One region of the Dokdonella sp. GW821-FHT11D02 genome, then DNA from elsewhere that is predicted to be linked to it. Evidence: riboswitches for the same ligand, from Rfam matches in the RefSeq annotation. Region 1 holds a riboswitch; each other region holds the start of a gene.
The links. Region 1 has a riboswitch for cobalamin ahead of AC3QL3_RS03390 (TonB-dependent receptor domain-containing protein). Riboswitches for the same ligand answer to the same signal wherever they lie in the genome.
Positions count from the first base shown of each region.

Region 2: linked by a shared signal. The riboswitch ahead of AC3QL3_RS10865 (ribonucleoside-diphosphate reductase subunit alpha) and the one ahead of AC3QL3_RS03390 (TonB-dependent receptor domain-containing protein) in region 1 are both predicted to bind cobalamin.
Region 3: linked by a shared signal. The riboswitch ahead of metE (5-methyltetrahydropteroyltriglutamate--homocysteine S-methyltransferase) and the one ahead of AC3QL3_RS03390 (TonB-dependent receptor domain-containing protein) in region 1 are both predicted to bind cobalamin.

Region 1 covers NZ_CM179520.1:843,901-854,177, forward strand. Annotated here, with positions in the region: gene AC3QL3_RS03365 (protein-L-isoaspartate O-methyltransferase family protein) at 1-598, opposite strand, end outside; gene AC3QL3_RS03370 (hypothetical protein) at 709-1,062, opposite strand; gene AC3QL3_RS03375 (TetR/AcrR family transcriptional regulator) at 1,470-2,141, shown strand; gene AC3QL3_RS03380 (PilZ domain-containing protein) at 2,164-2,499, opposite strand; gene AC3QL3_RS03385 (DUF1631 family protein) at 2,496-4,694, opposite strand; gene AC3QL3_RS03390 (TonB-dependent receptor domain-containing protein) at 4,865-6,703, opposite strand; cobalamin riboswitch at 6,826-7,122, opposite strand; gene AC3QL3_RS03395 (CPXCG motif-containing cysteine-rich protein) at 7,187-7,375, opposite strand; gene hemW (radical SAM family heme chaperone HemW) at 7,378-8,547, opposite strand; gene rdgB (RdgB/HAM1 family non-canonical purine NTP pyrophosphatase) at 8,585-9,133, opposite strand; gene AC3QL3_RS03410 (VOC family protein) at 9,175-9,567, opposite strand; gene rph (ribonuclease PH) at 9,564-10,277, opposite strand, start outside.
Region 2 covers NZ_CM179520.1:2,561,497-2,571,773, reverse strand. Annotated here, with positions in the region: gene AC3QL3_RS10885 (S9 family peptidase) at 1-1,031, opposite strand, end outside; gene AC3QL3_RS10880 (TetR/AcrR family transcriptional regulator) at 1,042-1,692, opposite strand; gene AC3QL3_RS10875 (DUF885 domain-containing protein) at 1,780-3,570, shown strand; gene AC3QL3_RS10870 (Ig-like domain-containing protein) at 3,684-7,049, opposite strand; cobalamin riboswitch at 7,307-7,511, shown strand; gene AC3QL3_RS10865 (ribonucleoside-diphosphate reductase subunit alpha) at 7,721-10,156, shown strand; gene AC3QL3_RS10860 (hypothetical protein) at 10,185-10,277, shown strand, end outside.
Region 3 covers NZ_CM179520.1:2,390,911-2,401,187, reverse strand. Annotated here, with positions in the region: gene AC3QL3_RS10050 (bifunctional enoyl-CoA hydratase/phosphate acetyltransferase) at 1-66, shown strand, start outside; gene AC3QL3_RS10045 (acetate/propionate family kinase) at 63-1,244, shown strand; cobalamin riboswitch at 1,286-1,517, shown strand; gene metE (5-methyltetrahydropteroyltriglutamate--homocysteine S-methyltransferase) at 1,726-4,017, shown strand; gene AC3QL3_RS10035 (ankyrin repeat domain-containing protein) at 4,246-4,911, shown strand; gene AC3QL3_RS10030 (TorF family putative porin) at 4,927-5,673, opposite strand; gene AC3QL3_RS10025 (RNA polymerase sigma factor) at 5,840-6,475, shown strand; gene AC3QL3_RS10020 (zf-HC2 domain-containing protein) at 6,472-7,140, shown strand; gene AC3QL3_RS10015 (S8 family peptidase) at 7,140-8,501, shown strand; gene AC3QL3_RS10010 (winged helix-turn-helix domain-containing protein) at 8,696-10,277, shown strand, end outside.

The DNA of each region.
Region 1 (10,277 bases):
CGAACAGAACTTCCTGCTGCCAATGCGTCTGGTCGACGCGCTTGTACAGCGTGGCTTGCATCGCCGGGGAATCGCCGACGATCGCGAACAAGCGGCCGCCCGGCTTGACCCAAGCGCGGAATCGGTCCGGCAGCGCGTGCACCGCGCCGCCGACCACGACCGCGTCGAACTGTTCGCCGCTGGTGAAATCGCGGACGGCATCGCCGATTTCAAGGCGTGCATTGCGGATCTGCGCGGCGGCCAGATGCGCGCGCGCGGCTTCCGCGATATCGGCGTGCAATTCGACGCTGATCACCAAGTCACACAGGTGGGCGAGACAGGCGGTCAGAAAGCCGCTGCCGGTGCCGATCTCGAGCACGCGCTCGCCCGCCTGAGGAGCGATCGCCTGCAGGATGCGTCCCTCGACCACCGGCTTGAGCATCGTCTCGCCGTGACCGATCGGCAGTGCGAGATCGGCGAAGGCGAGGCTGCGGTGGCGCGCCGGTACGAACTCCTCGCGGCGCACATCGCGCAGCGTGTCGAGCACGCGCGCATCGAGTACCTCCGATGGGCGCACCTGGTTCTCGACCATGTTCTGCCTAGCCAGTTCGGTGTTCATCATCGCGGGCAACTCCAACCGGCAAACAAAAGGATCGGGAGCATAGGCACTCGTTACGCTTGCTGCAATCTACCTTGACGAGGCACCCGAGCGCGACGAAGTGCCGGAAGTCACCGCGCTGCGGTCGCGTGCGCGAACAGCTCTTCACGCGTGCGCGCCAGCGCGGTGCCGACTTGGGTTGCCAGCATCGCGTCGACCCGCGCGAACAACCGCGCCGCCTCCGCCGCCTGCGCCGCCCGGCTGGCCAGCTGCAGCACCAGCCAGCGCTGTAGCCGCGTGTGGTCGTCCGCGGACAGCGCGGACAATGTCCGCCGCGCCGCGCTGCGCAGCTGCGCGAAGCGGAATGTCGCGGCCGGTCCGCCGCGCGCCTCGATCAGCGCTGCGAAGGTGCGCTGCGCAAAGCGCAGCGGCAATCCGACGTCAGCGCCGTTTTCCGGACTCGTTGCGATCGCCGGAGTGTTCATGGGCTACCCCAGGAATTCGCGGCGACGCCGGCTGCGGCATACAGATGCACGATATACAGACAAGGTTGCATGGTGTCCCTCCTAGCAAGACACGAGCCAACGTGGACGCGATCCACTCCCGCATACGAAAAGGTCCGACGTAAAAGACGCCGGACCCTTACTGCCTGGAAATGCTCTCGACCGCGCCGTCCGGGTGCGGGAGGGGGAGATTTCCCGGCCGACGCGGCGAGAGGCTTGAACTAGGGCACGGGGGCCGAATCTTTCAAGGGCCCAGGGGTCGCTTCGATTCCATCGTCGGCGCCCCCATCTGTTCGATCGATGCGCGCAGGCTTAGAATCGCGCGCAGCCTGTTCATGTACCGCCCGGTATAGTATAGTAAGTGAACTCAGCAGTCCAGTAGACGTGCTATGACTCTAGCCATCGCCAAGTCCTGCGGCCCCGGCCGCCCCAAAGATCTCGAGAAGCGCGCTGCGATTCTCGAGGCCGCCAAACGACTGTTTCCGCAGTCGGGCTTCGAAGGCACCAGCATGGATGCGATCGCGGCCGAAGCGGGCGTGTCCAAGCTCACCGTCTACAGTCATTTCACCGACAAGGAGACGCTGTTCATCGCGGCGATCCGCGAGCGCTGCGCCGAGCAGATGCCGGCGACGCTGTTTTCGATCGACCGCAAGGCGCCGGTGCGGCGCCAGCTCGAAGCGATCGGACGGGCGTTCTTCGGCCTGATCATCCGGCCCGACTCGATCTCCTTGCACCGCCTGATGACCGCCGGCACCGCGACTTCGCAGAAGCTCGGACAATTGTTCTGGGATTCCGGCCCGCGTCTGGTGCACGAAGATTTCGAGAAGTTTCTGCGCCAGGAAGTGGAAGACGGCCAGCTCGACATCAGCGACGTGCCGCGCGCGGCGTCGCAGTTCTTCGCCTTGATCAAGGGCGAACTGCATGCGCGCATGCTGTGCGGCTGTTCGCAAGCGATCACGCCGGATGAGATCGACGTCCACGTGCGTGCGACGGTCGAATTCTTCCTGCGCGCCTATGCGCCGTGCGGCGAGCGCGCGGCGATGATCCAAGCGGTACGCTGACGCCTCGCGATCGGATCGATCGTCAGGCCGAGAGGCCGAGCCACTCGCGCAAGATGCGGCGCTCGGCCTCGCCCAGATCGATGAAGCGGAAGCCCGCCCAGTGACGCCCCGGCCGCTGCGCCGGTTCGCTCCACAGTTCGTGCACGCCGACCTCGATCGGACGCAGACGGCCGTGCGAGTCGGGCAATTCGAACGCGAATTGATACAACGCGTCGTCGGCGATCGCCACGTCCGCCAACAGCATCATGCCTTCCAGCGACAGATTGCCGATCTGGCCGATCACGCGGCCGCTGATCGCGTCGGTGACCTGCAAAGCCACGTTCGGGCGCTTGCGCGGCTGGCGGCGTTTTTCGATCACGTGGCCTCCCGCGTGGTGGACAAGGTGTCGAGGATGGCTTTCCAGGCGCGATCGATCAGCGAAGTCTGCGGCGGCACTTCGACGCGCGCCTGGCCGCGCACGATGTCGCGTGCGAGCTGATCGAGCGTGCGCTCTTCGCAGCGTACGCCGCGCTGATTGACGAACAGGCAGCGCTTGGTCACGGTCGAGAACCAGGCCAGCTTGCGCCGCACCGAAGCGCCCTGCTGGTTCTGGGTGAACACGAACCAGGTACCGAACGGGATTTCGCGCAGACGCTCCAGCGTGGCTGTCTCGGTCGCGTTCAATGGGATCGGTTGCGGCTTGGGGATCGCGTCGGCCGCAGCGATCGGCGCGATCGGGCCGCCGAAGCGCGCCTTGTTGTGCAGAGCCTCTTCCACGCGCGCGCGAGCCAGTTCTTCGCTCGTGGCGGACGGCGTTTGCGCCAGCTGCGTGAGTACGCTGGAGATGTCTTCGGCGTGCAAGCCGATCTCGGCGAGGCCGCTTTCGACTTCGCGCAGGATCGCAGCGTCGATCGGTTTGGACGCATCGTCGCGCAGCAATGCGGAAACGACCGTCAGCCGCCGCCGGAATTCGTCGCTGCTGCTGCCGTGGCGTAGCGCACACAAGGCGAGCGCATCGGTCCAGGCCTGCTCCAGCAAGGTGCGTATCGCCGGTGTCGGCGCGCCGTGCTGCAGCGCCTGCGCGATCGCGCCGCGCGCGGTCGCGCGCGCGATCTCGATCCGCTCGCGTCCTCGTGCGGCTTCGACCTGACGTCGCTCGAACGTCTCCGCGCGCCGCGCCAGCATCTGCATGTGGCGACCGAGGTCGGCCAGCAGGTTCTCGAACGTCGCCGGATCGCCATCGTAGTCGGCGCTGACACTGTCGACCACCAGCCGCATCTTGGCCGACAGGTCCGGATCGGCGTCGGTTTCGTCGATCCAGCGCTCGCCGGTCTCGGCGATGGTGTTCAACAGTTCGCGCGCCGGATGCGAACGGCGCGTAAAGAAGCTGCGATCGCCGAGGGCGACACGCAGTACAGGCACGTGCAGACGATGCAGTAGCGCGCGCGCGCTGCTGCCGGCGTGCAGGTTGGCGCCGATGTAGTCGAACAGCAGTCCGACCAGGTCGATCGTATCGGCGTCCTCGTCGAGCAGGCGCAGCGCGTTGCCCTGCGCGCCGCCGCGGCGCAGGCGATCGAACAGTTCGCGCTTGAACTGCGTGTTGTCGTAGGTCTGGCCGGCGCTCTCCGCGCCGCTGCGCTGTTCGTGCTGCAAGGCGCCGAGCAGGCTTTGCAGCTCGGCACCGCTGGCCGGTACCGCCGACGGCGCTGCGGCATAGGCGTAGTCGCGGTCGTGGCGCCGGCGCGCGGCGAGCAGACGATAGATGGTACCGAACAGCTCGGTGTCTTCTTCGGCGGCGGCAATGTCGGGCGTTGCAGCGGTCGCAGGCGGCGTGCCGCGCTCGGCGTCCGTGTTGTGAGATGCCGTCGCGGCGCCCTGCGCGCGCGTCGGTGCCCAATGCAGGTGGGGCAAGATGCGTCGCGCGACCAGCTGCGCGTTGATCGCCTCGTAAAAGCGGCCGAGCGGCACCATTGCGACGCGGTCGAAGGCGCGATACGCGAGTACGCGTCGCTCGACGCCGAGTTCCAGCGCGTCGAGCGCGTGGCGGAACGCGGCCATCACCTGAGTCGGGCCGAGCGGCAGCGCCTCGAACGCCCAGGCCGGCGCGCCGGCGAGCACACCGAAGCGATGGGCGAGCGCATGCAGCGCTTGGCTGTTGCGAATCTCGGCCTTGCCGGCAATTTCATTCAGGGCGAGGTCTTCTTCCAGCGCGGAAGGATCGACCAATTCGAGTGCGGCCGGTTGCGCCGTAGCGGGCGCGGCCGGGGCGCTGGCAATTCGTACGCAGGCCAGCGCCGACTCGATGCGTTGCAGGAAGCGCGGCGCGATTTCGGCGCGTTTGGCGCGCGATTCGCCGAGGTCTTCGAATAATCGCTGTTGCTGCAGAGTGCTCGGAGCGCGTTCGGCCAAACCGAACAGCGATTGATCGAACGCATCCAGCGCCTGCGGCAGGAGCGGCGCGAAATGCGCGCGGGCGCTTTCGAGCAACTCCTCCAGCGCCGCGCGTACGCGCGGCGGCAGGTCGCTGCGTCGCGCCAGCGTAGCCAACCTCGCGCCATCGTCGCGGATCGCCATTCTCCCCGCAGCGGTGCACCTGCGGCGCCGCCGGACCCCGCCCCTCGCCTGCGTCGATCGTGCCCCAGCGCGACCGACGCCCCGTGAAGTCGCGCGGGCTGGCCGCGACGACTCCGAGCCTATTCTGGCACGTCGTCGCGCGCGGCGTTTGCACGTCACACGACGTTACATCAGTGCGCGGGTTGCCAGATCACCTCCAGGAAGCCGGAACGGCCGGCGGTGTTATAGCCACGCACCAGCTCGTAGTCGCGGTCGGTCAGGTTCTCCACTCGCGCGGCCAGGCTCCAGTCACGATCCAGCGCGAAGCTGGCGCGCAGATTGACCAGCGTGTAAGACGGCAGATTGATCGTGCCGCTACCGCCGACGTCGTCGCGATGGCCCGCGTAGACCACCTCCGCCCCGGCGCGCCAACGCTCGCCGAAGGAGCGCTCGACCACGCCGCTCACCTTCTGCTTCGCACGCCGCAACAGCGGCTTGTCGGTGTCGGCGTTGCGCGCGTCCATCCAGGTGTAGTTCGCGCGCAGCGACCAGGCGTCGAGCTTGAACTCGTACTCGAATTCGGCGCCGTCGATCTTCGCTTCGGCGATGTTCTCGGCGCGGTTCTGCGGACCGGTGAAGCTGATCAGATCCTTGACGCGCGTGGTGTAGAGGTTGGCCTTGATGCGCTGGTTCGCGTCCGGAGTGAATTCGACGCCGAGCTCGGTGCTGCGCGAGCGCTCCGGGTCGAGGTTCGGATTGCCGGCGAAATAGCCGCCGTAGCCGGGATGGAACAGCTCGTTCAAGGTCGGCGCGCGGAAACCGCGGGCAACATTCGCGTAGATGCGCAACAGCGGGCTGAAACGCCAGCCGAGCGCGAGCGAGCCGGTGGTGGCGCCGCCGAAGTCGTCGTTGTCGTCGTGGCGCACCGACACCTCGCTGTCGAGCGCGCCGAAGTCACCGCGCCAGCCGCCGAACACGGCGCGGTTGTTGCGTTCGCGCTCGTACACGGTGCTACCGGCGAAGGTGTCGCGCGTCTCGCCCTTCTCGCGCACGAAGTCGAAACCGGCGATCAGGCGCTGGCGTTCGTCGAGACGGAACTCGTTCTGCCACAAGAGGCTGTTACGGCGCGTGTGGTAGAGCGTGGTGAAAGCGGGCGTGTTGAGGTCTTCACGCGAATTGCCGAAGGCGAGGCGGTGATTCCAGTTCTCACCGAGCGCACCTTCGAGATTGATGCCGCCCGACTGCTCGATCACGTCGGAGTAGCCTTGGTCGAACTGCACTTCGCCCTGGCTGCGGTACAGCGAAGCCGACAACACCTGGCTGCCGAACGTGTGCGCGGCGCGGCCGGCGAAGTTGGTGTTGCGGAAGCTGTCGTCGTCGGGATTGAAGATGCAGTACGGATCGTCTGGGCCGGCGCAGATGCCGCGGTTGGTCGCGGAAAAGCCGCCCACGTGGCGCGCGCCGACCTGCACGCTGAAGCCATCGTTGCCGTTCCAGTGGCCGTAACCGGCGCTGCCGGTCGCGTCGCGGTAGCTGCCGTAGCCGATGGCTACGCGCGGGCCTTCGAGCTTGCGCGTGAAGATCTGGATCACGCCACCGATCGCGTCCGAACCCCAATAGCTCGCGCGCGGACCGCGCACGATTTCGATGCGTTCGACCGTGTCGAGCGGCAGCTGCTCGAACGCGAACGCGCCGGTGTTCTGCGAGGACACGCGCACGCCGTCGATCAGGACCAGGACTTGGTTGGAATTGGTGCCGCGCAGGAACAAAGAGGTCTGCTGGCCGGCGCCGCCGGTGCGGTACAGATCGATGCCGGCTTGCAGGCGCAAGAGGTCGATCGCGTCGCGTGCGACGCTGGCGTCGATGTCTTCGCGCGTGATGACGCTGACGTCGGCCAATGTCGAATCGACCGTTTCGGGAACGCGCGAGGCGGTCACCTGCACGGTCGGCTGCAGTTGTTCTTCGTCTGCGCGCGCGGTGGCGCAAAGTGCGCTCGACAGCGCGATGAAAAGCATGGAACGGACCAGCATGGGAAACCCTCCTGTCGCACACCCGCGTGACCAGGGTCGGAAGGAGGAACGCGCAGGACGACGGGCGCCCGTGCCCGTCCGTTGCCCGCCGCAACGCCTGGAGCCGATCGCCGTCGCCTGAGCGAACGACGAAGCCGCAGGCCGGTCTCCGGGCTTGCGAGCGATGCGTCGAGGCGGCCTGCAAGACCGTCCCGGCACATCGACCCGATCGCCTTCCCGTCGCGTTGGCGACAGTGGCATTCGATCGGGTCCGACTCGCCTACCGTTGCGGGGGCAGCGTGGGACTTGGTGCCGAGCGCGGCCACGTCGGCTGCGCCCGCTCTTTGCGATCGCGGACGATCGCAAAACACACCTTACCCACTTCCCGTTTCACCCTGGGCGCTTGACGCGGGCAGGGCACCTGCGGCGGCGCGCAGTGTAGTGGAGGGTCCGGGCCGGTTCAATTGAAGTCCGCGGCAGCCGGCGGCGGCCGCCAAGCCCGCATCATTCGCGGTCGCTGCGCGCCTCGACGCCGGCCAACTCGCCGGCCTCGTCGACGCGCAGCACGATCTCGATCGGACGGCAGCACACGGCGCAATCTTCGATGTAGTTCTGCGAGCCGGCGGAAAGATCAGCGGCGGTCTGGAAGCTCTCACCGCAGTACGGGCAGTCGATGGTGATCGTTTCGAGCATCGCTAAACCTCCGGCAGGAACAGCTGGATCAGGTCGTTGAGGAAGCGGCGTCCGTCCGTCGTCGCTTGCAGGCGAGCTTCTTCACGCAGGAGCCAGCCGCGCTCGCGCGCCTGCGCCAGCGGCGCGGCGATGGCGGCGAACGCGACACCGCTGCGCGGCTCGAACAGCTCGGCGGCGACGCCTTCGTTCAAGCGCAGCGCATTCAGCATGAACTCGAACGGGCGCTCCGCCGCTGCGACCGTTGCCGCGGCGCCGAACGATTCGTGCTGCGCGGCGCGTTCGAGATAACTGCGCGGCAGCTTCAGTTTGGTCGTGCGCACGATCGCATTTCGACTCGCGTCGCTGAGCTTGCCGTGCGCGCCGGCACCGATGCCGAGATAGTCGCCGAAGCGCCAGTAGTTCAGATTGTGCGCGCAACGGCGATCGGTGTGAGCGTAGGCGGAGACTTCGTACTGCGCGTAGCCAGCGTCGGCCAGACGCGCCTGACAAGCCTCCTGCATGTCCCAGGCGCTGTCTTCGTCGGGCAGCGGCGGCGGCTTCGCGGCGAACAAGGTGTTCGGTTCGAGCGTCAGCTGGTAGTGCGAGATGTGCGCCGGTTGCAGCGCGATTGCGCGTTCGACGTCGGCAAGCGCGCCGTCCAGCGTCTGCTGCGGTAGCGCATACATCAGATCGAGATTGAAGTTGGCGATGCCGGCATCCTGGGCCCGCTTGATCGCGCGCTCCGCTTCGGCGGCCGAATGGATGCGGCCGAGCCGGCGCAGCTTGTCGTCGTCGAAACTCTGCACGCCGAAGCTGATGCGGTTGACGCCGGCGCGCAGGTATTGATCGAAGCGGCCGTGCTCGACTGTGCCCGGGTTGGTTTCGAGGGTGATTTCCGCGTCGCACGGTAGCGCGATGCGCGACGCGACGCCGTCGAGAATTCGCGCAATCGCCTCCGCTGCGAACAGGCTCGGCGTACCGCCGCCGAAGAACACGCTGTGGATCGGCCGCGCGGCGATCGCCGCTTCGTGGTGAGCGAGGTCGCGATCGAGATCGGCCAAAAGTGCGTCGACGTACGCGTCGACCGGCAGCGCGCCGTTCTGCGCATGCGAATTGAAATCGCAGTACGGACATTTGCGCACGCACCAAGGAATGTGCACGTACAACGACAGCGGTGGCGCGATCAACGGCATGCCGGCATTGTAGATGCGCGCGGTGCGGCGGTTCGCTTCAGAGCTCGTGCTCGAGCAGCGCACGCAGCTGCGCCAGCGCCTGGCCGCGATGGCTGACGCGATTCTTGAGCGGCGTGTCGAGTTCGGCCGCGCCGCAGCCGAGCGCGGGATCGAAGAACACCGGATCGTAGCCGAAGCCGTTCGCGCCGCGCGGGGCGTCGAGGATGCGGCCGTGCCAGCGTGCTTCGACCAGCAGCGGCGCGGGATCGTCGGCGTCGCGCAAGAGTACGATGGTGCAGTGGAAATGCGCGATCCGTTGCGCCTCTGGAACCTCGCGCATCGCGGCGAGCAGCTTGGCGATGTTCGCGCCGCTGTCGCCGTGCGTGCCGGCGTAGCGCGCCGAATAGAGTCCCGGCGCACCGCCAAGCGCGTCGACGCAGATACCCGAATCGTCGGCCAGTGCAGGCAGGCCGGTCGCACGCGCGGCGTGGCGCGCCTTCAGCAACGCGTTCTCGACGAAGGTCGTGGCGGTTTCCTCGGCGTCGTCGACACCGAGCTCGCCTTGCGCGACCAGCTCGATCTCGAGACCGGCGAGGATCTCGCGCATCTCGGCCAGCTTGCCGGCATTGCTGCTGGCGAGGACGAGCTTCACGCGCGCGGCTCGATCAGATCCCAGCGGTTGCCGTAGAGATCTTCGAACACGATGACGCTGCCATAGGATTCGTGGCGCGGAGCGGCGTCCATGCGCGCGCCGGCGGCGGCCAGGCGTGCGTGATCGCGTGCGAAGTCGTCGGTGTGCAGGAAAAAGCCGACGCGGCCGCCGTGTTGGCGCCCGACCGCGGCCTCTTGCTCGGGGGCCGTCGCGCGTGCGAGCAGCAGCTGGAACGCCGCGTCGGCGCCGGGTGCGATGCGCACCCAGCGCTTGCCGTCGCCGAGATCGTTGTCTTCGACCAGCACGAAGCCGAGCGCGTGCGCGAACCAGGCGATCGCCTCGTCGTAGTCGCGCACGAGCAGCGCGATGTAGGCGATCTGGCGCTTCACGCGGTCTTGTCCAGCGCCTCGCGTTGTCGCGCGCAGAGTTCGGTGATGCCGGTCGCCGCCAGGGCGAGCAGGGCGTCGAGTTCCTCGCGGCGGAACGCGTGTCCTTCGGCGGTGCCTTGCACTTCGATGAAGCCGCCGCCGTCGTTCATGACGACGTTCATGTCGGTGTCGCAGGCGGAGTCTTCGGCGTAGTCGAGATCGAGCACCGGCGTGCCCTGCCAGATGCCGACCGAGACCGCGGCGACCGCGCCGAAGACCGGATCGCGCTTGATCGCATTGCGCGAGCGCAGCCAATTCACTGCATCGACCAAGGCGACGTAAGCGCCGGTGATCGCCGCCGTGCGTGTGCCGCCGTCGGCCTGCAGCACGTCGCAATCGAGCGTGATCGTGCGTTCACCGAGCGCCTGGCGATCGACGCAGGCGCGCAGCGCGCGGCCGATCAGACGCTGGATTTCCATCGTACGGCCGCCTTGGCCGCCGCGTGCGGCCTCGCGCTGCGTGCGCTGGCCGGTGGCGCGCGGCAGCATGCCGTACTCCGCCGTGACCCAGCCTTCGCCCTTGCCGCGCAGGAACGGCGGCACTTTTTCCTCCACGCTGGCGGTACACAGCACGCGCGTGTCGCCGAACGCGACCAGCACGGAGCCTTCGGCGTGGCGTGTATAGCGACGCTCGATGCTGACCGGGCGCAGTTGGTCGGCACGACGGCCGGA
Region 2 (10,277 bases), 1.7 Mb from region 1:
CCGCTTTCGTCGACGATACGTCGCGTCTTACCGCTGGCGAGATCGAGCGCATCGAGGCTGAGGCGAAGGCCGTCTTTGCCGCGGACCAGCGCGTAAGCCTCGCGGCCGTCGTCGGACCAGGCCAAGGTCGCGGCCGGATCGAACGCGGCGCCTTCGCCGAGATCGAACACGCGCTTGCTGCCGTCGCGCGTATCGATGGCGAATGCCTCCGCGCGCGGTTGGCCTTCGTCGCCGAGCAGCGGCATGCGCAGGTTGTAGACGATCGGGCGGAAGCTGCCGTCCTGCGGCACCGACTCGACGAACGGATACGAGGCGAGCGCACGTTCGTCGATACGCTGTCCGAATACGTAGCGGCCGTCTTTCGACCAGGCCACGTCGATCGGCGGCAGCGGCGTCTTGTTGCGCAGCTGCGGCACGCTCGCGAGCGAGGAATCGGGCAGCTTGCCGTAGGAGAAATACGCCTCGCCGTCGCGGCTCAGCGCACGTTCGCCGCCGTCTTTGCGCAGCCAGAGATTGTCGTTGCGCGCGAACAGCTGTGCGCTGCCGTCCGGCGACAACAAGGCGTCGGCGGGTGCTGGCTGCGGGTTCGCGACGGTGCAGACGTAGCGTTCCAGATCGCAGCTCAACACCTTGCCGTCGGTTGGTTTCAACGTCGCTTGCAGGCGGTTGTCGATGCGCTCGACGCGATCGATCTCGAAGCTCCCCTTGCGCACGCCGTCCGGTGCTTTGGCGGCGGTGAATGCGGCGAGCAGCTGCGCGCGATCGAACAAAGCGGCGCGCCTTGCTTGACCGGCATCGATCAAGACGTATTCGGTGCCTTCCGCGCCGTCGCGGCGATACCAAAAGCGCGGCTCGTCGCCGATCCAATGCGCGGCCACGCGTCCGTTCCGTACCGCGCCGGCGAGGCGCGAGTCGAGTACTTTTTCCGCTCGCGCGTAGTCGGCTGCGGTTATGACGGACGGCGCTGCGGCAGCAGTGCTGCAGAAGCCGGCGAGTAGGAGACACGATGACGGCCAGACACGATGGGGCATGAAAGAGTCCTCAGGATCGTGGAGTGCGCGCAGGGCGTCGGCGCGCGGCGGAATCGGCGTAACGGCGAACGATGTCGGTGCCGAGCAGTCCTTCGTAGTACAGCGGCTTCAATCGCCGCCGTTGCGCCGGCGTTTCGACGATGCGCATGGCGTAGTAGCCGACCTGGTGGAAATAGGTGATGCGCGCGCGCACGAAGGCCTGCGATTTGGCGTAGCCGAAGCGGCGGAAGATGCCGGCCAAGAGTTCGATGCGGCGCGTGTCGATCTCGCGTACGGCGGTTTCGGTCTGCGGCGCGGTGCGCGCCCAGTCGCGCACGGCGGAGTCGTAGGCCGCGCTGAAGCCGGTCTCGTCGATCCACATCGCGACGATCGCTTCGAACTGCTGATAGGGGTCGTCGCCGGCGGCGGCAACGGCGTCGAACCACGGCGAGGTGTTGCTGGTGCGCCAATGCTCGAGCAGCGCTTCGAGCAGGTCGGAGCGGTCGCGAAAGTGCCAATAGAAGCTGCCGCCGGTGACGCCGAGGTTTTTCGCCAGCGCATCGACCTTGACGCGCTCGACGCCGCCCTCGATCAGCGCCGCGCGCGCGGCGTCGAGCCAGCGTTGGCGATCGAGGCTTCTGCCTTCGCGTCCGGTACTGCTGCGTAGTCGAGTGGCTCGCATGGTGCACGGCTCCTTGCGTCGATCCGTAGACTACTCTATGGTCATTCAATAGACATGTCTATGGGGGATGCGATGCGTGGAGTGCGGTTGGCTTTGATAGGTGCCTTGTCGATCTCGGGCGTTGCGATTGCAGCACCGGCAGAAGCGGGCGGCTCGGCCGCACAAGCACGGCTGGCGCGCGTAGCCGACAACTTCTGGCTCGCGGCGCAGCAAGAGAACCTGGACGTGGCCCGCCTCGCCGGATATATGCCGTCTCATCTGCCGCTGCCGTCGGCGGCTCGCTGCGAAGCCGATGCGCGCGCGGCCAAACGCGGGCTCGATCAGCTCGCCGAGGTCGATGCGAAGTCGCTTGCCGCCGGCGATCTCGTCACGCTCGATGTCTTGCGTTGGGAGTTCGGCCAACGTGTCGAAGGTGCGCGCTACTGCTGGCTGCAACCGCTGCTGACACCGTATTCGACGCCGTTGAATTCGGCGCAACGCTACTTCACCGGCTTCGCGCTGAAGCAGCGCAAGGATCTCGATGACTACCGCCGCCTGCTCGGCGAGGTGCCGCGGCTGGTCGCGGCGATGGAAGCATTTACGCGCGGTCAGGCCACGCGCGGCATCGTGTTGCCGCGCGACGAGCTGCCGGCGGTGCTCGGCCTGCTCGATTCCTATCTCAGCACGAAGCCGTTCCTGGTCGGCGACGAACGGCTTAGCAAGCTCGATGCGAAGACGGCGCTGGCCTTTCAAGCCGAGGTGAAGCGCCTGGTCGACCAGCGCATCGATCCATCGCTGCGCTCCTTGCGCGACTACCTCGCCGGCGCGTACCGGGAGAAGGCGCCGGTCGCGGTCGGCTTGTTCCAGTATCCGCAGGGTAAGGACTACTACCGCTATCTGGTGCGCTACCACACGACGCTGGAATTGACGCCCGAAGCGGTGCATGAACGCGGCTTGAAAGCGGTCGCCGAGCTGGAGGCGCGCATGCTCGCCGTGCGCGGCAAAGCCGGCTTCAGCGGCAGCGAAGCGGAGTTCCGCCAGTTCCTGCGCAACGATCGCCGTTTCTACGCCGCAACGCCGGAAGAGTTCGAACGACGCTTGGCGAAACCGGTCGAGCAGGCGAGCGCCGTGCTCGATCGTTACTTTCCGGTGCGGCCGAAGGCGCCCTACGGTCTGCGGCGGCTCGATCCTGCATTGGAAGGTTCGCAGACCTTCGGTTACTACGATACGCCGACGCCGGAAGAGCCGAAGGGTTACTACAACTACAACGCCTCGCAGCTGGATCAACGCTCCTTGCTTGAGTCGCGCTCGATCATCCTGCACGAGCTCTTGCCCGGACATCATCTGCAACTGTCGCTGCAGATGGAGAACCGATCCATTCCGGAGTTCCGCCGCTTCGGCTCGCCGACCGCTTATGTCGAAGGCTGGGCCACCTACGCCAGCCAGCTCGGCGTCGAGATGGGGTTGTATGACGATCCCTACGATCTCTACGGCCAGCTCGCCTCGGACCTGTTCATGGCTGCGCGCCTGGTGGTCGACACCGGTATGAACTACTACGGTTGGTCGCGCGAGCGCGCGATGGCCTACATGCGCGAGCATCTGACTCTGTCGGAGGTCGAGATCGGTTCGGAAACCTTGCGCTATGCGGTGGACATGCCCGGGCAGGCGTTGGCCTACCGGATCGGCTTCGAGGAATGGATCGGTCTGCGCGAGGGCGCCGAGCGCCGCGCGGGCGCCGCGTTCGACCTGCGTGCGTTTCACGGCTGCGTATTGGAGCAGGGATCGATGCCGTTGGGCGTGCTCGAACGCTACATCGACCGTTGTCCGGCGGCGGGCGGGCGCGGCGCTACCGACGGCGCGCCACTGTCCGCGGCGATACCGGCGCCGACGAAGGACTGAATCGCCGAGTGAGCGCGGCACTATGCGCGCCGCTGCTGGCGTTCGGACGTGCCACGAACCGCAGCGTGGAAGGGTAGGCCGCCCGGTTGCGCGCACCGCTGCGCCAGTGCGGCCTATTCGCGGAGCGGAAACGTCATGGATATCGGCGTCGCGCTGCCTTCGAGCAGCAACGTGGCGCGATCATCTTCCGTCGTCAGCACCGAGATCGCGAGCGAGGCATCGGCCGACGTTCGCGCCCAAGGCGACACGCGCTCGATACTGTTCTCGTCGCGTACGAACAACCGGATGAGCGGCGTGCTCGCGTCCTGCCAAGTGCGCTGCACGCCGATGGCATGGCCGTTGCCTTGGACGGCGAGCACTTCGTCGATGGCGCGGCCTGTCGCAGCAGGCAACGCGAAAGCGAACGTGCGGGTTCCGGAAAGGATCGCCTCGGCATCGTTCGCCGTCATCGCTGTGCCGGAGGCGTAAGGCCGATCGAAACCGTCGCGCAGCAGCACCAGCGTGGCGGTGTGCACGATGCTCTGCGTGGAGGGAGCGCCGACATCGAACGTGAATGCCGCTTCGGGTTCGGGGGTGTCGTAGCGCACGGGGGCACTGACGCGCCAAGTCAGGCTGCGGCCGGGCGGAATCGTGACGAGGTCGTGCAGGGCGCCGTTTCCGTTTTCGGCGCAGGTCGCGCCGGCACCGGCACCGAAACACTGCCAGTGAGCGAAGGTGTCGTCGAACGCGGCCGATAGCGTGGCGGCGACCGCAACTTGCGTGGCGGTGCCGAGGCCGGTGTTGCGCAAAGTCACGGTGAAGTCGGCGACGCGTCCGTAGCGTGCGTAGTCGTGGATGTCGGCGAAGCTCGCTACGAGGACCGCGCGTTCGAGCACCGCGATCGACGCGGACGCGGAAGAGGTGAGGAAGTTCGCATCGCCCGAATAGGTCGCCGTGAGAAGACGCTCGCCCGCAGTGGTCGGTGTCAGCGTGCAGCCAGCGGCGCTGCCGATCTCGAAGCTGCAGGAAACCTTGCCGTCGCTGATCGACACCGAGCCGTTCGGCGTACCGGCTCCGGGCGCCACCACGCCGAGCGTGATCCCGACCGCCACCGGAGCGCCGATCAGGCTGGATGCGGGGGCGGAGACCGTCATCGCCGTGGCAGCGCGGTCGACGACAAACGCACTTTCCGCCGAATTCGACGCGGCGATCGAACGGTCCGGGTCGCCCGCGTAGTTGACGCTGAGCGCATGGACGCCGACGGCTAATGTCGAGGTGGCGAACTCCGCCGTACCAGCCACGATCTCGCCGACGCCGAGCAGGTCGGCACCGTCACGGAATTCGACCGTGCCCGAGTCCAGCGGCGCACCGGCGTAATCGAAGACCTGCGCCGTCAACGTTACCGATTGGCCGAACACGGCGGCCGGCCCTGGCGTGACGAGCGTCGTCGTGCTGCCGCCGTCGACGACGAGGTCGAACGCCGCCATGAGGGTTGCGTCTCCCTTGCTGCGCACGCTGATCGTGCGCGGTCCCGGCGAGGCGAAGCTCATCGCCAGGTTGACGCGGCCGTCGCTGCGTTGGGTTTCTCCCGGCATCGTGTCGGCTGCGACGCTGCTGGCGAACAGCCATTTCGTGGTGTCGTCGATGTTGGCGTTGACCGGGTCCTCGACTTCGAGCACGAACGGGACTTCGGCGTCGACGGGCACGCTCACCGAGCCGGCACCGGCCGGGAGCGTGACGCGCGCGGGGCCGGACAACGATGGCGAGGGCAAGGGGAGGTTGGTGAAGTCGATTTCGGCGCGTGCGTTGTGGCCGGGCATGCTGATGACCGCCTTGTACGTACCGACCTCGCGATTCGCTCGCCGCACGCTGATGTAGTAGCCCGGCGCGTCGGCGATGCCGGCGGCGAGCGCCTGCTCGTCGGGGTTCGGATCGGCTTCCAGATCGACACTGGCTCCCGCCTTCGGCACATCGATGTGGATCGGTGCCGCGTAAGGGACGTTGGTGTCGCCTTGCAGTGAACGGATGTCGACGATCAGCGTGTTCGCCGCGTACGGCTGTCCGGCGCGGGCACGCAGTGCGAGCGTGGGCGCGTCGCACTGCGCGCCGGTCACAGAGGTGCCGATGCAGTACTTGATCGCTCGTGTGCTGTCGTTGATGTCGAAGGTGTAGAACGAATTGGTCGGCAGCGGCACGATCACCGTCTCGAATCGCGGCGAGCGCGCCGTTTGCGCGTTGTAACGGGCTTCCAGCGTGACAGGGCCTTGCACATTGGTCTTGCCGGCGACGGCGAAAGAAACGCTCAGATCGTCGGCGGCGTAGGACGACCGCAGCGCAGCGACATAGCCGGCGCTGAGATCGGTGACCACCGGTTGCGAGGGCAGGTCGCTGGCCAATCGATTACTCGCGATCAGCGCGCTCGCCGGCGGCTCGCTCCAGCCGTTGTTCCAGGTGATGACGCGATTGTTGTTGTTGGGATTATTGAGCCGGCCGACGCGATACCAGTCGATGCGCGCCGGATCTTGCGCGGAGAACGGCACGGCCGAATCGACGCTGCTCGTCATCGTCATCTTGTAGCTGCGCGTGCCGAATTGGTTGAGGAAGGTGCGGACGGTGGCGCCGGCGGTCGGAATGCCGCGCGGCTCGGCCAGCGCATAAGCGATCTCGCTCGGCATGCCGTTCGCCAGCATCTGCGCATCCTGCGAGAAGTCGCGGCCCGCCAATGACGGGTCGGTTTGCGAGTTCTGCACGCTCGAGGTGATGAAGGCGCTGGAGGTCACCGCGGCGGCATCGGTCAGGGTCACCAGCAACTGCGGCTGCGGGTGGTGGACGAACGCCTGCCCCATCACCTTCTCCTTACTGGCGAACAGGAACCGGCCCCAGTCGTTCGCTTGCGGGTCGCGCGCCGCGCGGATGCGCAGAATGCCGGCGTAGCCGTTGCGCAAGCGATCCTTGACCAACTCGGTGACGTCAAAGCTGTAGTAGCCGCGCTGCGTGATGCGCAAGGTCTGTGTTGGAGCGTCGGCGTCGGCGGCGAGCGCGGTACCGGCCACCGTCTGGGTACAGACAGCGGGTGCCGATTCGTCGGCGAAGCAGTCGACGCCCGGCGTGTAGGCGCCGTCGATCGCGAGATAGCCCGGTTGCTCGACGGTGTCGACGAACAGCACCAGTCGCGCTCGGAACACTTTTTCCGGCGTCAGCGTGTAGGTTTCGCTGCCGATCGTGGCTGCCCCGTCGGCGATGGTGAGTTTCGACAAGACCCCGTTCGGTAGCGTGTCGAGCGAGAATTTCAACTCGGCGTAGGCGTCTTCGCCGACCAGCAGGTTTTCATCGAATGGCCGGCCGGCGCCTGCGGCGCCGGTATCGCGCGAGGTGTCGGCGATCAGCGGGGCGTGGATCCACATCGGGCCGCTGCCACCGCAGCCGGTCAGCAGCAGTCCGAGGACTCCGAGCAGCCACCAACCGCCTGTTACCGAGCCCTTCGTCGCATTGGTCGCCACGGCTGCCTTTCCCCTGATCCGCTTGAAGAGGGTTCGCAGCTACTGGATTGCGGCTGAGAACGATCCCTCGATGGCAGGAACGCGCAAAGTGGCGACGCCGCGGATCATGGGCGGGCGGCGGAATGCCGGGTCGGCTGAAGGCCGAATCGTGACGCCGCCGCCGCTCGACATTCGGCTGCTGCGCAGCACGCGCCGCAGGCCTGCAAAAGCGCCGTCTCGAACTCGAAGATTTTCATTGCTTCGACTGCGCGTATCGAATATCTTGTGTCCATTGCGGTAGCCCAGCCCAAGATGCTGGGTTCAAGGGAATCCGGTGCGAATCCGGAACTGCCCCGCAGCGGTGATCGGGAACGACCGACGCAGCACGCACTGAGCGAAGGCTTGGGAAGCGGCGTCCATTAGGTGAGGAGAGGCTTCCTCGCGCCCGAGAGTCCGAATACCTGCCGCAATCGTCGCGCTTGCGCGGCGTCTGGCTTCAGGCCCTCGCGGGACGGGCTGGCCGAGAACCGTCGACGTTCCTCTTGGAGCGACGGTCCTTCGACCTTTCGTTCCGCCGGGACTGAATTCGCTCGCGGGAGCGAAGGCCGGCGGATCGCGGAATCGTGTCTCACGCCGTGCGTCGCCGTGCCTTTCTCCTTAGCGAGTTCGATCGCTCGTAAAGGAGTACACGCATGACCACCTCTGAAATTGCCGCCGCCCCGATCGCTTCCCCTGCCGACGCGCCTGCGGCGCAACAACAGCCCGGCTTCAAGCTGACCGCGCCGCACGCGGGACCGGTCGCGATGCAGGTGACCAAACGTTCGGGCGCGCAAGAACCGGTCGACCTCAACAAAATCGTGCGCGCGGTCACGCGCTGCTGCGAAGGTTTGGCCGACGTCGACGCGATGCGCGTCGCGCTAAAGACCATCAGCGGACTTTACGACGGCGCCACCACGCGCGAACTCGACGAGTTGTCGATCCGCACCGCGGCTTCGTTCATCGCCGAGGAGCCGGAATACTCCAAGGCGGCCGCGCGTCTGCTCGCCGGCTACATCGACAAGGAAGTGCAGGGTCTGGGCGTGTACTCGTTTTCGCAGTCGATCCGGCTCGGCTTCGACGCCGGGCTGATCAACGAGCGCGTACTCAACTTCGTCGAAGCCAACGCGCGCAAGCTCAACGACGCCATCGACGCGCGTCATACGCTGCGCTTCGAATACTTCGGCCTGCGCACCTTGTACGACCGCTACCTGCTCAAGCACCCGAGCAAACGCCAGGTGATCGAGACGCCGCAGCATTTCTGGCTGCGCGTGGCCTGCGCGCTGAGCGAGAACGTGCCTGAAGCGATCGAGCTGTACCAGCAGTTCGGCGCGCTCGACTACGTTCCCAGCTCGCCGACCCTGTTCAACGCCGGCACGCGCCACGAGCAGCTGTCGAGCTGCTTCCTGCTCGATTCGCCGGAAGATTCGCTCGAAGCGATCTACGACAAGTACCGCGACGTCGCGTTGCTGTCGAAATTTTCAGGCGGCATCGGTCTGGCCTGGCATCGCGTGCGCTCGGAAGGCTCGCTGATCCGTTCCACCAACGGTCTCAGCAACGGCATCGTGCCGTGGCTGAAGACGCTCGATTCATCGGTCGCGGCGGTCAACCAGGGTGGCAAGCGCAAGGGCGCCGCCTGCGTCTATCTGGAACCGTGGCACGCCGACATCGAGGCGTTTCTGGAGTTGCGCGAGAACACCGGTGACGACGCGCGCCGCACGCATCACCTCAATCTGGCGAACTGGGTGCCGGACCTGTTCATGCGTCGCGTCGACGAGAACGGCAGCTGGTCCTTGTTCGATCCGAGCGAAGTGCCGGATCTGCCTGATTTGTGGGGCGCGGCGTTCGAACACGCTTATACGCAGGCCGAAGCGCGCGGGCTGGCGAAAAAGACGCTGCAGGCGCGCGATCTCTACGCGCGCATGATGCGTACGCTGGCGCAGACCGGCAACGGCTGGATGACCTTCAAGGACGCCTGCAACCGTGCCTGCAACCAGACCGCGCGCAGCGAGAACGCGGTGCATCTGTCGAATCTGTGCACCGAGATCATCGAGGTGACCAGCACTGGCGAGACTGCGGTCTGCAATCTCGGCTCGATCAATCTAGCCCAGCACCACGACGGCAGCGCGTTCGATTTCGACAAGCTCGCGCACACGGTGCAAGTCGCGGTGCGCCAGCTCGATCGCGTGATCGACCTCAATTTCTATCCGATCGCGACCGCGCGCGCATCGAATCTGCGCTGGCGCCCGGTCGGCCTCGGCCTGATGGGCTTGCAGGATTTGTTCTTCGCTCTGCGCCTGCCGTTCGACGGCGCAGCGGCGCGCGATCTGTCGGCGCGTATTTCCGAAGAAATCTATTACTGGGCTCTGCGCACTTCGCTCGAGCTGGCGCGCGAGAAGGGCGCGCACGCGGCGTTCGCGCAGACGCGCGCGGCGCGCGGCGAACTGCAGTTCGATGCTTGGAAGGTGACGCCGCGCGATACGGTGCGCTGGGACGCGCTGCGCGAGGAGATCAAGGCGCACGGCTTGCGCAATTCGCTGTTGATCGCGATCGCACCGACCGCGACGATCGCCTCGATCGCCGGCTGTTACGAATGCATCGAACCGCAGCTGTCGAACCTGTTCAAGCGCGAAACCTTGTCCGGCGATTTCCTGCAGGTCAATCGGTATCTGGTCGACGAGCTGAAGCGGCTGGGTCTTTGGACCGCGGAGATTCGCGATGCGATCAAGCTCGCCGAGGGTTCGGTGCAGTCGATCGCGGAGCTGCCAAATGAATTGAAGGCGATCTATCGCACGGTGTGGGAGCTGCCGATGCGTTCGCTGATCGACATGGCCGCGGACCGCGGCGCTTACATCGACCAGAGCCAGTCGCTGAACCTGTTCATCGAAAGTCCGAACATCGGCCAGCTGTCGAGCATGTACATGTATGCGTGGAAGAAAGGCTTGAAGACGACCTATTACCTGCGTTCGCGTCCGGCGACGCGCATCGCCAAGGCGACGGTCGATGCGAATGCGGCGGCAAAACCCTACAGCGACACCGAAGCGGTGGTGTGCTCGTTGGAGAACCCGGAGATGTGCGAGGCCTGCCAGTAAGACGTCGATGGTCGCTGTGGGAAGAGGCATGGAGCGCTACCGAAATCTGAGCGGCACCTCCGGCGTCGTCGCCTACCGGATCGACGACGCCGGCATCCTGGTCCAATTCCACGACGGCAAG
Region 3 (10,277 bases), 1.5 Mb from region 1:
ACCCGCGTCGCCTCCTGCGCGTTGGCGGTGCTGGTGGCCAACCGCTACCGGACCGCGAAGCCGTGAGCGAACGCATCCTGGTTCTCAATTGCGGCTCTTCCAGCATCAAGTTCGCGTTGTTCGATGCCGCCACGCGGCCGCTGCCGCGGCAGCCGCTGTGGAGCGGCAAGGTCAACGGCGTCGGCAGCGGGCAAGCCACTTTCGACGAGAGCGGCGCGCCGCAGCGCGCGCTCGCGCTCGATGCCGAGCGCCCGTACCACGCCGCGTTGAAACACATTCGCGAGCGCGTGCAAGCGCAGCTCGACGGCGTGCGCCTGCTCGCGGTGGCGCATCGCGTCGTGCACGGCGGCGCCAAGTACTTCGAACCGGTACGCGTGGATGCGGCGGTGCTGGCCGATCTGCGCGGCTACATTCCGCTCGCGCCCTTGCATCAGCCGTTCGCGCTCGACGCGATCGAGGCGCTGCTGCAGGCGCAACCCGCGCTGCCGCAGATCGCCTGCTTCGATACCGCCTTCCACCACGACATGCCCATCGTCGAGCAGCTGCTGCCGCTGCCCTATGACGCTTGGCAGCGCGGCCTGCGCCGTTACGGTTTCCATGGCCTGTCCTACCACTATCTCTCGATCGCCTTGGGCGAGCGTTACGGCGAGCTTGCGCGCGGCCGCACGATCTGCGCGCACTTGGGCAGCGGCGCCAGCCTATGCGCGATGCGCGAATTGCGGAGCGTCGCCACCACGATGGGGTTTTCCGCGCTCGACGGTCTGATGATGGGCACGCGCTGCGGCGCACTCGATCCTGGCGCCCTGCTCTATCTGATGCAGATCGAACGGCTCGACGTCGACCAGGTCGCCGACCTGCTCTACCACCGTTCCGGCCTGCTCGGCGTTTCCGGCGTTTCCTCCGATCCGCAGCAGCTGCTGCCGAAGGAATCGGAAGACGAACGCGTGCGCCTCGCGCTCGCGCTGTACGTGCGCCGCATCGTGCGCGAGATCGGCGCGCTCGCCGCCGTGCTCGGCGGGCTCGACCTGCTCGTCTTCAGCGCCGGCATCGGCGAGCACAACGCGACCTTGCGCGCGCGCATCTGCGGCGAACTCGGCTGGCTCGGCATCGCGCTCGACGGCGAACGCAATGCGCGCCACGCCGGCACCATCTCGACCGACACCAGCAGCATCCTCGTCGCGGTCGAACCGACCAACGAGGAGTGGATCGCCGCGCAGTGCGCCGCCGCGGTCTGCGCCGGCTGAGCGCGGCAGGGCCGCACTCTTGACGGCATCTCGCGAGATGCGTACGGTGCGCACGCCAATGGTTTTATCTTTCTATTCGAATAGAGAGATGGATTAAAAGGGAAGCCGGTGCGGTCGCAAGACCAATTCCGGCGCTGCCCCGCAGCGGTGTGTGGAAACGACCTTCGCCAACAGCACTGGCCCGACCGGGCCGGGAAGCGGCGGACAGTAGGCGGAACGCGTCAGCGTTCCTCGTCCACGAGCCCGAAGACCTGCCTTGGCCGGAGAGAGATCTCCGTCTGACCTGGAGCTTCCGCGGGGAAGCGGCCGGAACGTTCGCGCGGGCGCTCGCTCGCGTGCTGCGTCCCTGCGCGCCCTCCACGCCGTTCCGGATCGCCCGCGGGGGCGAAGGTCGCTGGCGTGACGGCGTGCCTCGCAAGAGCGCTGCCGGCGCGCGGTTCCTTCGTTCCTCACTGCCCATCACGCATGAGGAAACGCATCCATGACACTCGTTAGCAATCTCGGCTTCCCGCGCATCGGCGCGAAGCGCGAACTGAAATCGGCGCTGGAAGAATATTGGCGCGGCGAACTCGCCGCACCGCAACTGCTGGAAACCGCCGCCGAGCTGCGCCATCGCCACTGGCGCCTGCAACGCGAAGCCGGCACCGACCTGGTGCCGTGCAACGACTTCTCGCTGTACGACCACGTGCTCGACACCGCCTTTCTGTTCGACGCCATTCCCGATCGCTACCGCGCGCTGGCCGACCGCGATCCCTTGGCCGGCTACTTCGCGCTCGCGCGCGGCGTGCAGACCGACGGCTTCGATCTGCCCGCGCTCGAAATGACCAAGTGGTTCGACACCAACTACCACTATCTCGTGCCCGAGCTGCACGCCGCACAATCGTTCCGCCTGCGCGGCGACAAGCCGATCGCCGAATACCTGGAAGCCAAACAGCTCGGCCTCGAGGCGCGGCCGGTGTTGCTCGGTCCGGTCAGCTTCCTGCTCTTGTCCAAGACCACCGACGGCAGCGACCGCCTGCACTTGCTCGACCGCCTGTTGCCGGTCTACGCCGAGCTGCTGGCGCGCCTGAAAGCGGCCGGTGCGAGCTGGGTACAGATCGACGAGCCCTGCCTCGTGCTCGACCAGGACGCCGACGACCACGCCGCGTATCGGCATGCGTATGCCGCGCTGGCCGCCGTCGAGCGTCCGCAGCTGATGCTGACGACCTATTTCGGCGCGCTCGGCGACAACCTCGACCTCGCGATGGAACTGCCGGTCGACGGCCTGCACGTCGATCTGGTGCGCGCGCCGCAGCAGATCGACAGCGTGCTCGCAAGCCTGCCGGCCGAGCGCGCGCTGTCGATCGGCGTCGTCGACGGCCGCAACGTCTGGCGCGCCGACCTCGACCGCGCGCTCGAACTCGTGCGTCACGTGGCCGAGCGCGTCGGTGCCGAGCGCCTGCAGCTGGCGCCGTCGTGCTCCTTGCTGCACGTGCCGGTCGACAGCAAGCTCGAAACCGAGCTGCCGGCGAACCTGGTCGCCTGGCTCGCCTTCGCGCGACAGAAGCTGGACGAGTTGCGTGTGTTGGCCGATGCGCTCAAAGGCGCGTTCTACACCGCCTCCACACTCGAACTCGCGCGCGAGCGGCTGCAAGCGCGGCGCAGCTCGAACAAAGTGCACAAGCCGCAGGTCGCCGCACGCGTGGCCGCGCTCGACGCGGCGCAGACGCGCCGGCAGTCGCCCTACGCCGCTCGACGCGATGCGCAAGACGCCTGGCTCGACCTGCCGCTGTTCCCGACCACCACGATCGGCTCGTTTCCGCAGACCAAGGACGTGCGTCAGGCGCGTGCGAAGAACCGCTCCGGCAAACTCTCCGACGCCGACTACGACGCCTTCCTCGCCGCCGAGACGGAGCGCTGCGTGCGCTTCCAGGAAGAGATCGGCCTCGACGTGCTGGTGCACGGCGAGTTCGAGCGCAACGACATGGTCGAGTACTTCGGCGAACAGCTCGACGGCTACCTGTTCACCCAGAACGGCTGGGTGCAGAGCTACGGTTCGCGCTGCGTCAAGCCGCCGGTCATCTACGGCGACGTGCAGCGTCCCGAGCCGATGACGGTCTATTGGTCGCAGTACGCGCAGTCGCTCACCGAAAAACCGATGAAGGGCATGCTGACGGGACCGGTGACGATGCTGCAGTGGTCGTTCGTGCGCGACGACCAGCCGCGCGCGACCACCTGCCGCCAGATCGCGCTGGCGCTGCGCGACGAGGTGCTCGACCTCGAACGGGCCGGCGTGCGCGTGATCCAGATCGACGAACCCGCGCTGCGCGAAGGCTTGCCGCTGCGCCGCGCCGACTGGCCGGCCTATCTGGACTGGGCGGTGGAGTGTTTCCGCATCAGCGCCGCCGGCGTCGCCGACGACACGCAGATCCACACGCACATGTGCTACTCGGAGTTCAACGACATCATCGACGCGGTCGCCGCGATGGACGCCGACGTAATCTCGATCGAGACCTCGCGTTCGCGCATGGAACTGCTCGATGCGTTCGTGCGCTTTCGCTATCCGAACGGCATCGGCCCGGGCGTGTACGACATCCATTCGCCGCGCCTGCCGTCGGTGGCGGAGATGAGCGCGCTGCTGCACAAGGCCGGCGCCGTGCTCGACGCGCGCCAGCTCTGGGTCAATCCCGACTGCGGTCTGAAAACGCGCGGCTGGCCTGAAACGCGTGCCGCGCTCGCGGCGATGGTCGAAGCGGCGCGGCAACTGCGCGCCGCGCAAGCCAAGGCGGCCTGACCGACGAGGCCTCGCCGCGCGCCTGCGCGGCGAGGCCTCGTGTTCGCATCCGGCTGCGGATTCGCCATCATTGCGTTCCGCTCGAGCCGCCACGGCGGCGGCTTTGGAACGGCCCATCCGACTTGTCAAAAACTGCCGTGCGGAGGTTTCGCTTTCAAATCGTGTCGCCGCCTTCTAGCATGGCGCGGCACTCCGATCCGAAGCGGGCGTTGCCTCGAGAGGTCACCCATGCCGACCATGACGATGCTGTGCGTGCTCATCCTCGCTACCTTCGTTCCGGGCTCGATCGAAGCAAAGGAACAGCTCGGCGAGCGCTTGCTCGACGCGTCGGCGAAAGGAAATGCCGATGTGATTCGCCACCTGCTCGGCCAGGGCGCGAACATCGAGTCGCGCGATCGCAACGGACGCACGTCCTTGCTGATCGCCACGCATGCCAACCACGTCGACGTCGCCAAGATCCTGATCGACGCGGGCGCCGACGTGAACGCGAAGGACGCGATCTACGACAGCCCTTATCTCTACGCCGGCGCACGCGGTCATCTGGACATCCTGCGCATGACCCTGAGCCACGGCGCGAATCTGCAAGCCACCAACCGCTACGGCGGCACCGCTCTCATTCCCGCGGCGGAACGCGGCTACGTCGAGGCGGCGCGCCTGTTGATCGAGGCCGGCGTCGACGTCGACCACGTCAATGGCTTGGGCTGGACCGCCTTGCTGGAGGCGATCATCCTCGGTGATGGCGGCAAGCGGCATCTCGACATCGTGCGGCTGTTGATCGAGGCTCGCGCCGACGTGAGTCTCGCCGACGGCGAAGGCGTCACGCCGTTGCAGCACGCACGGCAGCGCGGCCAGAAAGAGATCGCGCAGCTCCTAATCGACGCCGGGGCGCGCTGATCGCGCGGCGGCGAACTAGAAATTCCACACCGCCGAAGCCAACCAGCGCGCCCGCCCCGGCCGCACGCCGCGATTGTTCTCCCACCAGTAGTACGGCGCATCGCCGCTGCTCCAGACGCGCGCGAGGTAGAGATCGACCTCGCCGATGCCGTAGCTGAGGCCGACGTTGCCGTAGCGGTAGTTGGCGTCGCCGCTGCGCGCCAGATAGGCGTAGCCGAGGCCGAAGTCGGCGGCGAGGCGGCCGGCGATCGGCTGGCGGAAGCTCGCTTCGGTCCAGGCGGCGAAGCCTTTGCGCTCTGGAAAGGTGTAGGTGTAGACGGCGGTGCGGTTGGGCGACAGCGCCACGCTCACGCTCCAACGGCCATCGTAACCGACCGCGGCACTGACTTCGTCGTAGCGCAGCTGGTTGCTCCAAAAACTCCACGGCTGTTCGTAATGCGCCACGCCGACCTTGGCCGCCCAGTTCTCGCCCAGCTGCCAGCGTCGGTCCACGCGCAAGGCCAGCTGCGCCGCGGCGCCTTCGTATTCGGCGCGCTCGGCGCTGGCGTCGACGCCGATCACCCAGTCGGGGCCAAATTCGTAGCGCAGATCCGCCAGCCAGGCCGGGCGGTCGAGAGTCAGGCTGCGGCCGCGGTAGAGATTGTTGCTGGCGAAGCCGAGCGAACCGCCCCAGCCTTCGGCCGCCAGCACGGACGGCGCGAATGCGCCCGACCACGCGCCCAGCACCGAGCACATCGTCGCCGCGACGCCGCGGGTGCGCATCGTGCTTGCCGCCATGCCTGTCCCATTGAGAATTCCGCCGCGCCGATCCTAGCGGGTTCGGACGGCCGTTCGGCCGTTCGTCTGCGCGATCCGTGCTTCGCACAACCTTTTTGTTCACTCATGGTACATACGGCCAAGGCATCCGCACGATGCCGGAGACCCGTCCTTGAACGCAGCCGACCCCGATCGCCCCAGCCCCCCAGCGCACGAGGAGGAAGCGCGCGCCAGCGCCGCCGCCCTCGATCTGGAGTGGCTGCGCCGCGTCGCCGGTGGTGATCGCGTCGCGTTCGAGCGGTTGTATCTGCAGCACCACGGCCGCCTGACGCGCTTTTTGGCGCGCCATACCTCGCGGCGCGATCTGGTCGAAGAGATCGTCAACGAGACGATGTGGGTGGTCTGGCGCAGCGCCAACGAGTTCCGCGGCGACGCCAAGGTGGCGACCTGGATCATCGGCATCGCCTACCGCCGCCTGATGAAGGCGCTGCGCGACCGCCCCGAGCCGCTGGATTGGTCCGCCGCGGCGAGCGAAGACGTCGGCGGCGGCGCGGCGGAAGCCGAACAGCGCGAGCTGCGCGACTGGGTCCGCCACGGCCTGCTCGCGCTGCCGCCCGAACTGCGGATGACGATGGAGCTGGCCTACTATCTCGGCCAGTCCTGCGAGGAAATCGCCGCGATCATGGACGTGGCGGTCGGCACGGTGAAAGCGCGCCTGTTCCACGCACGACTGCGCCTGCGCAATACGCTGCCCGCGCTCGGCGGCGAAGCAACCAGCGCCGCGCCCGCGGCGAGGACGAAACGATGAACACGCCCACCCTCTCCCACCGTGAAATCTGGGACCTGATTCCCTGGGTCGTCAACGGCAGCGCCGGCGCGACCGAGCGGGAAACGCTCGAACGGCACTTGGCCGAATGCGCCGACTGCCGCGACGAGTACGCCTTCCAATGCCGTCTGCACGCCGGCATCGCGGCCGAAGCGCCCGCGCCGGTCGAAGCCGATGCGCAGGACGGCCTGCGCCGGCTGCTCGCCCGCATGGACGCCGAAACGGCAGCCGCGCCGCTGCGCAACGAATCGCCGCGCACGCAGGCGGCGCGCGGCTTCCGGCTCGGCGGCCGTGCGCTGATCGCGGCGGTGGTGGTGCAGGCGATCGGCCTGGCCTTGTTCGCCGTCGTGCTGTTGCAGCGCGAACGCGCACCGGCTTATCGCACTCTGACCAGCGCCCCCGCACACGCCACCCAAGCGACGATCCGCCTGGTGCCGGCGCCGACCCTGACCCTGGCCGAATTGCAGAAGATGCTCGCTGCCGAAAACCTGCGCATCGTCGAGAGCAACGCCGGCGGTTCGATCTATGGCCTCGCTTCGGAAACCGATGCGCCCACCCTGGTCACCGCGGAGCTGATCGAACGTCTGCGCCGCCAGCCCGGCGTGCTGCTGGTCGAACCGATCGGCGCCTCGCCGTCGGCGCATTGATGAAACGCATGCGCGCCCGTCTGTCGCCGCGATTCGCACGCATCTTGTGCGGCGCCCTCGCATGCGCCGCGTGGCTGTTCGTGCACAGCGCCGGCGCGGCGACGCCGACGGCGGCCGCACCGCCCAGCCGCGGCGACGCCGAGCGCATGCTGGTGGTGGCGATCGCCGACAAGCCCGATCCGTCACCGGCGGTCGGCGCGACTCCGCGCGGTTACGCCGGCCTGCCCAACTACGGCGGCAGCACGCGCAGCCGCAGCGGCGCGACGCGGCTCGCGCGCGATTACGCGTTGCACGAAGTGTCGGCCTGGACGATCAATCCGCTGCGCCTGCGCTGCATGCTGTACCAGATTCCCGCCGATGTCGATCGCGACGAGCTGTTGGCGCGCCTGCGCCGCGACGCGCGCGTGCAGCTCGCGCAGCCCTTGCAGCAATTTCAAACGCTGACCGCGCCGCCGACGAGCGCCCCGGCGGCGCCCGCCGCGGACAGCGCCTACAACGATCCCTACGTCGGCTTGCAGCGCGGTTTTTCCGCGATCGGCGCCGATCAGGCGCAGCGCTGGAGCAACGGCAGCGGCGTGCGCGTCGCGCTGATCGATGCCGGCGTCGACGCCGGCCACCCGGATCTGCGCGAGCGCATCGCCGCGCAGCGCGACTTCGTCGACGATCCGGCCATGCCGGCCAGCAACGATCGCCACGGCACCGAAGTCGCCGGCGTGATCGCGGCGGTCGCCAACAACCGCCTCGGCATCGCCGGCGTCGCGCCGGGTGCACGCCTGTATGCGTACCGCGCTTGCTGGAGCGCGCAAGCCGGCGGCACCAGCGCCAGCTGCAATTCGTTCACCCTCGCGCTCGCGCTCGGCGCGGCGATCGACGCCGGCGCGCAGATCGTCAACCTCAGCCTCGGCGGTCCGTCCGACCCGCTGCTCGAACAATTGGCCGGTTACGCCGTCCGCCACGGCGCGATCCTGGTCGGTGCGGTGCCGCCGGACAGGCGCCTGGACGGGTTCCCACTGAACGTGCCCGGCGTGGTCGCGGTCGCCGACGCCGATCAAGCGCATCCCGGCGGCGCCGTGCTCGCTGCGCCGGGGCGCGACATCCTCACCCTCGAACCCGGCGGCCGCTACGACTACGCCTCCGGCAGTTCGCTTGCCGCCGCTCACGTCAGCGGCGCGATCGCCTTGCTGCTGCAGCTCGATTCGCGCCTGCGTGCGAGCGATGCGATCGCCCTGCTCGGCGGCGGCGCGAGCGCGGCGACCATCGACGTCTGCGGCGCAGCCGCAACCCTGCGCCACGCCAACGACGCCTGCCGCCGCAGCCCGCTCGCCGCTGCGGCGGCGCCGCCGATTCCGCGCGGACGCTGATCGCCGCCCCCGCGCCAGCTCGAGCGCAACGCTCGACCACGCTCGGCCGTCCTCTCAATCGGCGTTCTTGGGGATTGCGCCGGTAACGACCATCGGCACTGCGTCGCGCGCAGTGGAGCCGTTACCATCGGTATCCTTCGGACCGTTCGGGGCGCGTGGCGCCGCGTTCTCGTCCTGCGTAAGGATCGACCCGCTTGGCGCAATTACGTTTCGAACCCTTCCTGCTCGACCCGGCCCGACGCGAACTGCGCCGCGGCGAGGATCTGTTGAGTCTGCCGCCGAAAGTATTCGACTGCATCGCCTACCTGGCCGAGCACCGCGAGCGTGCGGTCGGCCGCGACGAGCTGATCGCGGCGGTGTGGGGTCGCACCGAAGTCACCGACAACCTGCTCGACCAGGTCATGCTGCGCGCGCGGCGCGCGCTCGGCGACACCGAAGGCGATCGCCGCATGATCCGCACGGTGCCGCGCTTCGGCTTTTCTTGGGTCGCGCCGACCACGCTGGTCGAAGAGGACACGGAAAGCCCGCCCGCGCCGCCCGAGCCAGTCACCGTGCCGGAAGCCGCAGCGCCCGTTGTCGTGACTCGACTGCCGCCGGCGCCTGCCGCGACGCGAACGCGCAAGCCGCTGTACGCCGCCGCTCTGCTGCTCGCGCTCGCGGCGGCTGCAGTAGTGGCCTGGATCGGCTACGCACACCGGGAGGCGCCGGCGCCGACCGCATCCACGCATCTCGCCCTGCTGCTGCCGGTGACGATCGCGGGCGATCCGCGTTACGCCTGGGCGCGGCTCGGCGCGATGGACTTGATCGCCGACCGTCTGCGCGGTTCCGGCCAACCGATGCTGCCGAGCGACAACGTGATCGCGCTGCTGCGCGGCCGCAGCGACACGCCGAGCGACGCCGAGTCCGCGCGCGAACTGGCGCGCAGCACCGCGACCAGCCTCGTGCTCGACGCGCAGGCGCAGCAGGCCGGCGGCTACTGGCGCGTGACCATTCGCAGCCTGCACGGCCGCGACCCGCCGCTGCTCGCCGACGGCGAGGCGCGCGACCTGCCCGAAGCCGCGCGCGCCGCCGCCGACCATGCCGCACGCGCGCTCGGCCTGACGCCGCCGAGCGACGGCGATTTGTTGCCGCCGCGCGAGCGCGCGCTGGCCGGCCTGCTGCAACAGGTCGATGCGGCCAAGCTGGCGGACCAGCCCGACACCGCGCGCGCCCTGCTCGACAGCCTCGACGCCGAGCAGCGCGCGCTGCCGGAAGTGCGCCTGCGCCGCGCCGGCGCGGAGTTCCAAAGCGGTCGCCTCGACGCCGCGCAGAGCGAATACGAAACGCTGCTCGGCATGACCTCGGTCAAGGACGATCCCTTGCTGCACGCGCGCGTGCTCGCCGGCGTCGGCAACATCTACTTGCGCCGCGACGACTATCCGCGCGTGGAACGCTTGGCCGAGCAGTCGATCGCCTTGCTCGGCGATCTGGCGCCGTCGGTCGAACTCGGCAACGCCTACGTCGGCCGCGCGATCGCACGCAGTGCGCAATTCCGATTCGACCAGGCGGTGACCGATTTCGCGCAGGGAAGAGTCGTGTTCGAAAGCGTCGGCGACCGGTTCGGCATCGCGCGCGTCGACGCCAATCTCGGCATTCTCGAAGCGCGCCGCGAACGGTACGCCGAAGCGCTGCCTCTGCTCGACAGCGCCGCCGAGCGCATGGCGACCTTCCACGATTTGAGCAGCGAATTGTTCGTGCGCGTGGCCGCTTCGTACGCGCATCTGTCCCTGCTCGATC